One region of the Paenibacillus sp. J22R160 genome, then DNA from elsewhere that is predicted to be linked to it. Evidence: riboswitches for the same ligand, from Rfam matches in the RefSeq annotation. Region 1 holds a riboswitch; the other holds the start of a gene.
The links. A riboswitch is a leader RNA that binds a small molecule or an ion and turns the genes downstream of it on or off. The one in region 1 is predicted to bind cyclic di-GMP.
Positions count from the first base shown of each region.

Region 1 (5,710 bases):
TGGTTCACTTCTAGACCAGGTAAGAAGGTCTAAGATTGACAAATGTCTGCAAAAAGATCAACAGCAAAGAATGATCGTAGGGGACATTTTGCTCCAATTTGTGCTGCGTAACGAACTATGTAGGATTGGAAAAAGAAGACCTAGCGTCATATACAATCCATTAGGAAAGCCATCCCTAAGCGACTGGCCAGATATTACTTTTAATATTTCTCATTCCGGGGAGTGGGTCACTATTGTCCTTGCTTCTTGTGAGGTAGGGATTGATGTTGAAAAGCAAGATCCGCGTTTTGTTAATTTGGAGGAATGTATATTATCTCCTTCGGAACGCAGGGAATATCGTACGATTCAAGATCGTGAGGCCTTTCTTTGTGAACACTGGGCGATGAAAGAAAGCTTCGCCAAACTGATAGGCGTCGGACTTGGTTATCCATTTACGGAGGCATCATTTGATAAGTTCACTGCAAGTGAAGCCGTAACCATTTACGAGAATAAATGCTATTTTTGCAGAACCTTTGTGTTGGATGCGCTGAACAGCGAGAAGCCGTATCATTTAGCGGTTTGCAGTGAAGCCTATAACTTCCCTGATGAGTTGACCATTCTTCCTTTTGATAGTTTAAAATTATGGGCACTCAGTGCCGCGAAAAGTGTTTAAAACAGGCTTCCCGTTCGATTACGGGGAGCCTGCTTTTTATTCGACAAAAAATTATAATTAAGGACACGAATAGCCTTTTTTCGTGTATAATGGGTTCTTGATCTCATTTTCTTAACCTATGGTAAATTAACAGCGAGAGGAGTTCTGACAGATGAATCGGTTACGCGGTTTTCTTGGTTCGTATCATCCGATTGTACATACGTTAATTTTAGGAACGGTTATGGCCAGGGCTGCGTCTTCCATGAGTCTGCCTTTTCTAGCAATTTACTTAGCTAAGCATACGTCGATGAGCGCGGTAATGATCGGGGCCGTTATTGGAATGGGCGCCTTAGCAGGAACAGTTGGAGGATTTATTGGTGGTAACTTATCTGACCGATTCGGCAGACGCGTCATCATGCTGGCTGCTCTTTTTGGATGGGGGGTTGTGTTTCTAGGCTTTAGTATTGTGAAACTGCCGATTTTGTTCATGATGCTGAATATGCTTAACGGCTTGTGCCGCTCCTTCTACGAACCAGTCTCTCAAGCGTTGATGGCGGATTTGACCGAGCCGGCCAAACGACTCAGTGTGTTTTCAATGAGATACATGGCGATTAATGTCGGTGTTGCTGTAGGACCTTTATTAGGGGCCTTTTTTGCAACGATGGATGGCTCACTGCCGTTTCTACTGACTGGAATCGTATATTTTCTCTATGCGGTTACACTTTATGTTCTCCTCATCGTTTTTGGCATTAAGCAAATAGAAGGGGAGAAGAAACAACCGGTTACGTTTGTCTCCGCTTTGCGGGTCATCCAACGTGATGTCACGTTTCGCTACTATATTCTGGGCGGAATTATCGGGGCTATCGGCTACTCGCAAGTCATGGTGACACTATCGCAATATTTGGAACAGAATTTCACTGAAGGTGTGAGAATGTTTGCTGTCCTTATGAGTGTCAATGCTATCGTGGTCATTGCAATGCAGATTCCTCTTACACGGATCTCTGATAAATACACACCACTTGCAGCCATTATTTTTGGCAATTTGATGTTTGCGTTAGGGGATATCGGTTTTGCGTTCTCGCACTCGCTAATTCCAATGATTGCTTCAATGGCGATTTTTACTCTAGGCGAAATTTTGAATTATCCCGCGGCGAGCATGCTGATTGATAAGCTGGCACCTGAGCATATGCGAGGTACTTATTTCGGTGCACAAACCTTAACAAACGTAGGTCACTTTATGGGACCATGGGTTGGAGGCTTTTTGCTTGTGACGTATGGGGGTACTACGCTTTATCTCATCATCGCCTTTGTGACACTTGCGGGCTCACTCTTTTACTGGAAAGGCGCCAATAATCTACAAATGCTTTTGAAAAACAGGTCGAAAAAAGAAATTTTTTGATAGATCTTGCAAAAATAGTTCTTGAGAACTATACGATTTCAAAACAACTTCCCTTATTCTTGAGAGTGTAGTTATTTCTTGCAAAAGACTTCACAACACATCTCGACAATGGCAAAACTGACGAAAGTCAGTGACGCAAAGCTATAGGGGCTACCTTGTTCCTGAAAAGGACTTGTTGCCAGCCAGCTGCCGAGCGATTGGGTATTCAACTTAGAGCCCCTCCGATCGGTACACTATGGTGGGGTTTTTCTCTGTCATAACTTTCATAAACAATGGATAAAAGGAGGACCAAGCAGCATGCAGTCTGAATTACATGAAGAGCAAAAAGTAACATCACTTTGCGGCAATCATGTTGCCCGTTTGGTGCCATCCTCGGATGGACCAAAGCTATTGATTAATTTAGAAGAATACGCACTTAATGAAGCATGTTGGGATGTTGAGATGTTTCAGGGGAGAAGCAACAGCATTTTGATTTTCTACTGGAAAGGTGAAGTTAAGCTTTCCGTGAAAATGCCTCCGATGCCTCAAATTGAGGCTTTTATGACTAGACTCTATCAAATTTTGACGTCCAAATTAAGAACGGTTCAGCCAGTATAGGCGAACTGTTCTTTTTTTTACATCCGAAAAGCCCTGACGACAAAATGATTGTCACAAATCGACAGGTGCTGATATAATGGAACACATAATCATACATAGTTCTTAAGTACTATTCAGTAGGGGGCTTTGCGTTATGAGATTAATTACGCGTTCGGATTTTGACGGTTTAGTATGCGCAATGCTTTTCAGAAAGTTAAACATGGTTGATGAAATGAAATTCGTTCATCCCAAAGATATGCAGGATGGTTTGATCGAGGTTACCGAGAACGATATTTTGGCCAATGTGCCTTATGTTGCAGGCTGCGGATTATGGTTTGATCACCACTCCAGCGAACTTGAGCGGATGGGCGAAAAGGTGGCATTCAAAGGGGAAACCCGCATTGCACCAAGTGCAGCACGCGTCGTTTATGATTATTATGGAGGGCAAGAAACCTTCGGTGATATTGACGATATTATGCAAGGCGTAGATAAAGCGGATGCAGCACAATTTAGTAAAGATGATATTTTGAACCCATCCGGTTGGGATTTGTTGTCATTCATCATGGATGCTCGGACGGGTTTAGGACGTTACCGGGACTATCGAATTAGCAATTATCAGCTTATGGAAGAGCTTGTGGATCATTGCGACGTGATGACGGTTGATCAAATTATGGAGCTTCCGGACGTGAAGGAACGGGTGGAACGGTATTATGAACTAGATGCTCAGTACCGTGAAATGCTTATTAAGCATACCTGTACAGAAGGAAATGTGATCATAACGGATCTTCGGGACGTTGAAACGATCTATCCCGGCAACCGATTCATGGTTTACGCGCTTTTTCCAGAGCAGAATGTATCCATATGGATCGTGGACGGGCGCAATAAACAAAATTGCGTATTTGCTTGCGGGCACAGCATCGTGAATCGCTCCTCCCAAACGAACATCGGGACTTTGATGCTCCAAAATGGCGGAGGAGGTCACCACGCAGCAGGCACTTGTCAGGTTGAATATGCGCAAGCTGAGAATATTTTGAAGAAAATTGTTGAAACGATGAGAGCAGACGGATAAAATAATAAACGAACCGCAGGATGGGGAGTTCCCGGAATGCGGTTTATTTACGGAGCCGGGGGGGGGCGTGTTAGTGAAAATCGATCGCATTCATCATGTGGCTATTATTAGCTCGAATTACGAACGGTCGAAGCATTTCTATGTTGAACTACTAGGAATGACGATCGTCAATGAGTCGTACCGGGCAGAACGTGATTCCTATAAGCTGGATTTGCGCATAGGAGAAACAGAGCAGCAGATCGAATTGTTTTCGTTTCCTAATCCACCATTAAGAGTGAATAGGCCAGAGGCGCGAGGACTTCGGCACTTGGCTTTTGTTGTTGGGAATATGGACGAAACCGTCAAAGAACTAGAAAGCAAGGGAATTGCCGTTGAACCGATACGAATTGATCCCATAACAGGCGATCGGTATACGTTTTTTGCAGACCCCGATGGACTCCCGCTAGAGTTGGTGGAACATGCCGAACGATGATTTATCAAAAAATGAACAAAAAGCGAAATTAGGTTTCGCTATAGGGTGCTTATGGAGTATCCTACTGTCTATTCCACTCTGGGCCATAGTGATTTGGCTTTTGATGAAAAAATAAATCCCTCTAACGCTCAGCTGACCACAAGTCGGAGTAGCGATAGGGATTTTTTTATTGGATATCGGCGGTAAATAGGGGACTCCTCCCAAAATAAGGAATCATAATTGAACTCTTATACTCATGTGGCATTAATGTATTAACACTATAATAAAAATTAAAATATATGTAATTATTATTTGATACGCTTTTGCTGAGGAGGATGAGCTTGGAAGGAAATTTATTGAACTGCCTTTACTTATTCTTAGTGGTGTTTGCTTGCTACATAATCTTTATTTTACCGACACAATGGCTGAAAATTGAGCGGATTAAATACCCACTTAATCTAAATGTGAGAATTCTACAAATAAGTGATATGCATGTTGAAAGATTAAGAATTAGTCCTTCCAGAATAGCCGCTATTATTAATGATGAAAAACCGGACTATATATTTATTACGGGTGATTTTACCAAATACCGAAAAAGGCTTCCTAGACTAGAAGAGTACCTAAGAGCTATGACTATTTCCAACGTGCCCGTATATTGTGTTCTTGGAAACCATGATTATCAGCAGAAGAATGTAAAAGATATTGTCAAGCTTCTAAGAAAATATGGGTTTCATTTGTTAAGAAACGAGTCGTTACACTTAGAACGATTTGAATTAATAGGAATCGATGATTTCGATTCAGGTAAAAGTGACATTGAAGCTGCGTTTCAAGCTGTTGATGAACGTAAAACAAAACTGATTATTACCCACGATCCTAACGTAGTTCTACACTTAAATAAAGATTTTGACTATTTAATGGCTGGACATCTTCATGGTAAACAATTCAATATTCCATTTTTCTTTCATATCAAAAACGCTGGTAAGCTGCCTAGAATGGGGATTTATAAAGGATTACATAAACATCAATTTGGGGCTTACTACATTACTAAAGGTATTGGGCAGACAGGAATTAATGCAAGATTTCTTGTTAGAAGCGAAGTAACGATGCATTATTTATAAAAAAGTGAGGGTGTCCGTTAGAGTTCAGAATCGGCGATATTTCGCCGAATAAGGCCTCCTGTGCCCGTTAGCCAGGCACGAGACTTATCGGTCTAGAAATATTCTTGGGTTAATGGGTTACCCACGTAAAGATCAAAAAAATTGGCCGCTAAGACGTAAAGTCTCAGCGGCCGATTGCTCATTCCGTGCTATACGCCCTACCTACGCGGAGGAAACGGCCCAAGATACTGATACAGATTACACTCAATCCGTCCGTTAAACAACTTCCGCTTCTTATCAGCGCGGCGGTTCATATAATGCTCGAGCTGTGTGCTCGGGCTGAGAATGAACATGCTCCAAGAAGGCATTGGAGCTGTAAGAGCACCGAGCTCGCGCAGCGCGATCTCGACATCCTTGGCCTCACCAAGCCGCTCGCCATAAGGCGGGTTGGTGATCAAGCAGCCATAGTCGCCGCGCGGGCGGGCTT
Region 1 covers NZ_JCAUAU010000001.1:747,666-753,375, reverse strand. The annotation lists gene AC58UW_RS03215 (4'-phosphopantetheinyl transferase family protein) at 1-652, shown strand, start outside; gene AC58UW_RS03210 (MDR family MFS transporter) at 804-2,030, shown strand; cyclic di-GMP riboswitch class I at 2,131-2,224, shown strand; gene AC58UW_RS03205 (hypothetical protein) at 2,328-2,627, shown strand; gene AC58UW_RS03200 (exopolyphosphatase) at 2,761-3,675, shown strand; gene gloA2 (SMU1112c/YaeR family gloxylase I-like metalloprotein) at 3,749-4,147, shown strand; gene AC58UW_RS03190 (metallophosphoesterase) at 4,468-5,244, shown strand; gene AC58UW_RS03185 (THUMP domain-containing class I SAM-dependent RNA methyltransferase) at 5,442-5,710, opposite strand, start outside.

Region 2 (5,710 bases), on a different contig from region 1:
ACCAAGTAGTTATGGATTTGTCAGCTATTGATGTGACAACTGCTACTCTAGGTGTTACCAGTGGTGTTGGTACAGCGGCTGCGGCTATTACAGCAAGTGGACAAGTTGATACAGCAATCACTGCGGTTAACACTGCTCGTTCCTCTCTTGGTGCGTACCAAAATCAACTTGAGCACGTCTACAATAACGTTGGTGTAAATGCGGAAAACCTGCAAGCTGCTGAATCCCGTGTTCGCGACACTGACATGGCTGCTGAAATGATGAAATACACAAAATTCAACATCCTGCAACAAGCTTCCACTGCGATGTTGGCACAAGCTAACCAAGCACCACAAGGCGTACTGCAATTGCTTCGTTAATCAAAGAAAAAAAGAGGCCTTCAAATCGAAGGCCTCTTTTTTGTAGATCAAGTTTTTTTATATAAAGCTAATAAATGAGACTTCTTTGTACGATAAATATAGTAAACAATGAATTAATGAGGAGATGAACAGGATGGTTATGCGAATAACGGGTATGTCCTCCGGTATGGATATTGACAGCATGGTTAGTAAGCTAATGCAAGCAGAGAATATGCCGATTGATAATCTTAATAAGCTGAAAACAAAGAATGAATGGCTGCAGGATTCATACCGTGCAATAAACACGGCTATTTATCCATTAAGTGAACAGAGCAAGCAAATACAGTATAACTACAACTGGCCGACAGCATCGGGAACGGATGGTAGTGGAAAGCCTGTCTTCACACAGGCAGATAAAGATGCTATTTACGCAAAAATAAGCAGTTTTGTTACGACTTATAACGACACGAGCGTTGCTTTGAAAACCAAGTTAGATGAGACGGTAGAGCGAAGCTATCAACCACTAACAAGTGAACAAAAGAAGGCAATGAATGATGATGATATTAAAAATTGGGAAATAAAGGCAAAAAAAGGTTCTCTTCGCGGTGACACTATAGTATCCAAAGCATACTTGGACTTCCGTTCCGACGTGACAACTGAGGTCACTGGAATTACGTCGACATATAAATCGCTTGTTGATATTGGAGTCACAACGGGTGCTTTTAACAAGTACGACACTTCAACCGCCGGCAAATTGTACATGGATTCAACTAAATTAAAAGCAGCTATTGATGCCGATCCCCAAGCTGTTATTAATTTGTTCACGGCACACGGTACCGGTACAGATCGTGGTATCGCACAGAGAATCTATGAGGATGCTGGAAATACGATGTCGGAGATTTCAAAAAAGGCTGGTTCGGCAAATGGAGCGTATAATAGCACTTTTACTTCTCTGGGCAAGAAGGACTATGATCTCGCTCAGAAAATTTCAGCAATGACAGAAAAGCTCAACAAGAAAGAAGACCATTTTTATAGAATGTTTAGTGTCATGGAGACTGCAATTGCAAAAGGAAATTCCCAGATGAGCTGGCTACAAAGTCAAATGGGTTAACTATACTGCAATATTATTCTAAGTTTTGCAATTTAGAAGGAGGAAACCCAATGGATATTCAGTCCAAATTCCCCCAGGTTCAATTACCTGCTATAACAAAGGAAGTGTCTGAACCGATCAAAGCAACCGGAGAATATATTGAAATCAAGGGCAAAAGTAAGTCACAAATATTAACAGTTTGGGAGAAGGCTTTACTTGATTCAATTGATAAGGCAAACAAAGCACTTCAAGGCACTCCACATGAGTTTAAGTATAAAATTCACCAATCATCAGGTGAGGTAATCGTACAAGTTTTAAATAAAGATACCCAAGAAATCGTTCGTGAGGTTCCGTCCGAAAAGTTTATCGAACTGGTGGAGAAACTTCAGGAGCTGTCAGTGGGTGCAATCATCGACGAGAAGAGGTGAAGAGGCCCTATGCTTCAAGTACAGAATCAGTATTTAAACACCCGTGTTCAGACGTCCTCCCCAGGAGAATTAACTTTGATGCTTTATAATGGTTGTATTCTCTTTATTAAACAGGGTATTGCTTGTATGGAGAAACAAGATTTTGCAGGGAAACATACAAATTTTTCAAAAGCACAGAACATTATTGAAGAACTTCAATCCACACTAAAAATGGAATATGAAATCTCACACGATTTAAATAGTTTATATACTTTTCTTCAAAGCAAGCTGTTCGAAGCTAATGTCAAGCTTGATTCCGAATCTGCTCAGTATTGTGTCACGATGTTTACAGAATTACGTGATACATGGAACGAGGCGTTGAAGAGCTTGAAAAATGCGGAGAAGGTGAAATAGGTATGAGACATTCGACTCCAATGGAGTGCTTGTTAGAAAACCTGAGAGAAACAACATGTCAAATCTCCCAATTAGATGTAAATGATGAGGCAAACGAAGGTTTGCTTCTTTCTTTGCAGAATGAACAGGTTGAACTGAGGCGAAAAATTGAAGAAATATTGTTGGATGAGAGACGTTCTTTTACTGAAATCGAGAGACAATACCTCAGCGCGTGCTTAGTAATGGAACAAAACAATTTGGAGAAATTTAAGACGATTCAGCAATCTCTGGTTGGACAACTACAACGTATCAACTCTGGTAAAGTCTCACGAGAGCTATATCATTATGAAGAACAGCAGAGTGTTGGCTTTTTCATTGATAAAAATCAGTAATGGAAATATATTGTCGAATATTAAGGTAAATGTTGTAAAAAAACAAGAAATATACTTGCAATAAAATGAATAAGAAAATATAGTAAAATAGTAGATAGGAATTAGTTCCAAAGGTATAGAAAATGAGAATAGATTGGCAAAACTATAGTGATATAGTGACGCAAAGCCATGGGTCTAATCGCTTATTTTAGACGATCAGATCGCCAGGTTGCCCATTTGTTTGGTCATACAAACAATAGCAACTTGCTATTGTTTTTTTGTATACATTATTTCAAATATTATGGAGGAATAATCATGAGACGAATGAAGCAATGGTTAGTTTTAATGTTGACCCTAAGCATGATTTTTAGTGGATTGATACTGAGAACTACGGAAGCGGAAGCAGCAGTCAATGATTATGTTACTGTTACCAAAACTGTTTCTCCTACAACGTTGACTACAGAGGATACGGCAGATGTAACGTTGAATGTCACTGGTACCCCGCCAGTCAATGTAGTTGTGCCGAACGATGTCGTACTTATCATTGACAAGTCAGGAAGTATGGCACCGGGCAACAATAACGGTGAAGATAAAATGACGAATGCAAAGAATGCCGCTAAAGGGTTCGTTGATTTGATGGATTTGACAAAGCACAGGGTGGCAGTTGTCGATTTTTCATCAACAAATATGATCAGTAACATCCCCTTCACAACGGATAAAGAAGTTGCTAAGAATTACATAAATGGAATTCAAGCAAATGGTGCTACAGCGACTGGCGATGCCATTGAGGCAGCTAAGAACTTGTTGGCGGATCATCGTCCTGAAGCGCAGCCGGTTATAGTCATAATGACGGATGGAGACGCCACTCAACCGTCGAACGACCCATACGGCTATGCGAAACAAAAGGCGCAGGATGCGAAGGATGCAGGTATTATTTTCTATTCGATTGCATTGCTTAAATCGAATGATAACCCAGATACAAGTGGACCTAACATACTGCTAAAAGAAATGTCCACAACTTCGGCCCACCATCATTTCGTACTAGGATCGTTAGGGTTAGCTGAAATATATGCCGCCATTGTCAAGGAAATTGGCTTGGCGAGCGCTTATGATGTTACAGTGACGGATATTGTCGATCCAAATTTTGAAATTGTACCGGGGTCTGCTGATAATAACATCCCTCAACCGACCATTACCGGCAATACACTAACATGGGATTTTAATGAATTGAAAAATAGCACTCTTTCGTTCACTTATAAAATTCGTCCGGTAAGCAAAACAAAAACAGGTACTTTCCCGGTTTCAACAGCGAGCTCAGTTATTACTTATAAGGACTATGCAGGTGCAAGCCGATTGAAGTCCATTCCGAGTGTTAGCGTGAAGGTAAAACTTCCGGCTCCGCAAATCACGTCGTTGGACAAGCCTATTGGTCATCCAAATGGCGGAGAAACGGTGGTCATTAATGGCAATCACTTTGTTAGCGGGGCGACCGTCCTTTTCGGAACGATGCCGGGGAATAATGTAGCGTATGTAAGTGACACTAAATTGACAGTAACTGCTCCTGCCGGAGCCCAAGGTGTTGTCAATGTTACCTTATCTAATCCGGATGGTCAACAAGCGTCGGCGCCCTACCAATACAAAGCTGACCCGATTGTTACAACCATAGAGCCGAATAACGGGCCTATTGATGGCGGTACGCTGGTGTTCGTATCAGGTAACTATTTTATAAAAGGAATCACTGCACAGTTTGGTGATCTTCCTGCATCGGTAGTCTATGTTAATCCATCTTATATTAAAGTCACTTCTCCGATAGCAACAACGCCTGGCCCAGTTGATATTACCTTTATAAATCCAGATGAAACAAATGTTGTTGTTCCGGGAGGATTTACGTATAATGCACCTCCAAAGACAGATCCTGAAATTACGACAGTTACACCGAATACCGGTCTTATTACGGGCGGTGACCTAGTCTATATTGTTGGGAAAAACTTCAAATCTGGCATGACCGTATTTGTTGGTGGTAAACAAGCTTCCACTACGTTTATGTCAACAACCAAATTATCAATTATTGTTCCAGTAGGTGATGCCGTAGGTACGGTCGATGTGGCTGTTTCTGATTTGAACAATGCCTTGTTTACTCTACCTGGAGCCTATACCTATACTGCTGTTCAGTATCCGACGCCTACAATATCCTCAATTACACCAAATTCCGGGCTCATTGCAGGTGGTGATTTGGTCTATGTAAGTGGAACAAATTTTGTGAATGGTGTAACACAGGTTACGATTGGCGGTAAACCTGCTGCAACGACTTATATGAGTAAAACTAGTTTGAAAGTGATCGTACCAGCAGGAGATGGTCTGGGATCAGTAGATGTGAAAGTTATCACCGATACGAAAGAAGCTGTTCTCGGCCAAGGATACACATACACAGCACCAGTTATTAAACAAATAACTATTACGACAATTTCTCCTAATACTGGGAAAACAGCAGGCGGGGATCTTGTATATATTAATGGAACGAATTTCATGTCTGGTGCAACAGTGACATTTGGTTCGATTGTTGCAAGCAGCACTTATCTGAGTTCAACGAGAATATCAGCTATTGTGCCGGCTGCTGCTGCTGCAGGGAAAGTTGATGTAACGGTAATGAATTTGGACGGAGGTACTGCCACTGTAACGCAAGGCTACGAGTATACAATTGCTACACCGACCATTACCGTATTGAGCCCGAATCATGCGAACAAAGTGGGTGGAGATCTTATTTACGTAACAGGAACGAACTTTGAAACTGGAGCGAAAGTAACGATCAATGGTGTGAATGCGACAACAACCTTTATGAGTGGTACGAGCTTGAAAGTAATTGTTCCGGCCAGCCCAACAATAGGAGTCGTACCTCTAGTCTTAACGTTGTTGAATGGTCAAACAGCATCGACAAACTTCACATATGATAATGGACCAGTTCTTCCTGCGCCGACCATTACAAGTATGTCACCCAATAGCGGTACCGTTGGTTCGCTGATTTATGTTAATGGCGCCAACTATTCAAGTGCTTCGAAAGTATACGTCAATGGCATTCAGGCTACAACAGTTTACATGAGCGCAACTCGAGTA
Region 2 covers NZ_JCAUAU010000012.1:111,258-116,967, forward strand. The annotation lists gene AC58UW_RS21900 (flagellin N-terminal helical domain-containing protein) at 1-359, shown strand, start outside; gene fliD (flagellar filament capping protein FliD) at 493-1,449, shown strand; gene AC58UW_RS21910 (flagellar protein FlaG) at 1,500-1,856, shown strand; gene fliS (flagellar export chaperone FliS) at 1,866-2,249, shown strand; gene AC58UW_RS21920 (hypothetical protein) at 2,201-2,620, shown strand; cyclic di-GMP riboswitch class I at 2,746-2,836, shown strand; gene AC58UW_RS21925 (choice-of-anchor Z repeating domain-containing protein) at 2,915-5,710, shown strand, end outside.
Region 2: linked by a shared signal. The riboswitch ahead of AC58UW_RS21925 (choice-of-anchor Z repeating domain-containing protein) and the one ahead of AC58UW_RS03205 (hypothetical protein) in region 1 are both predicted to bind cyclic di-GMP.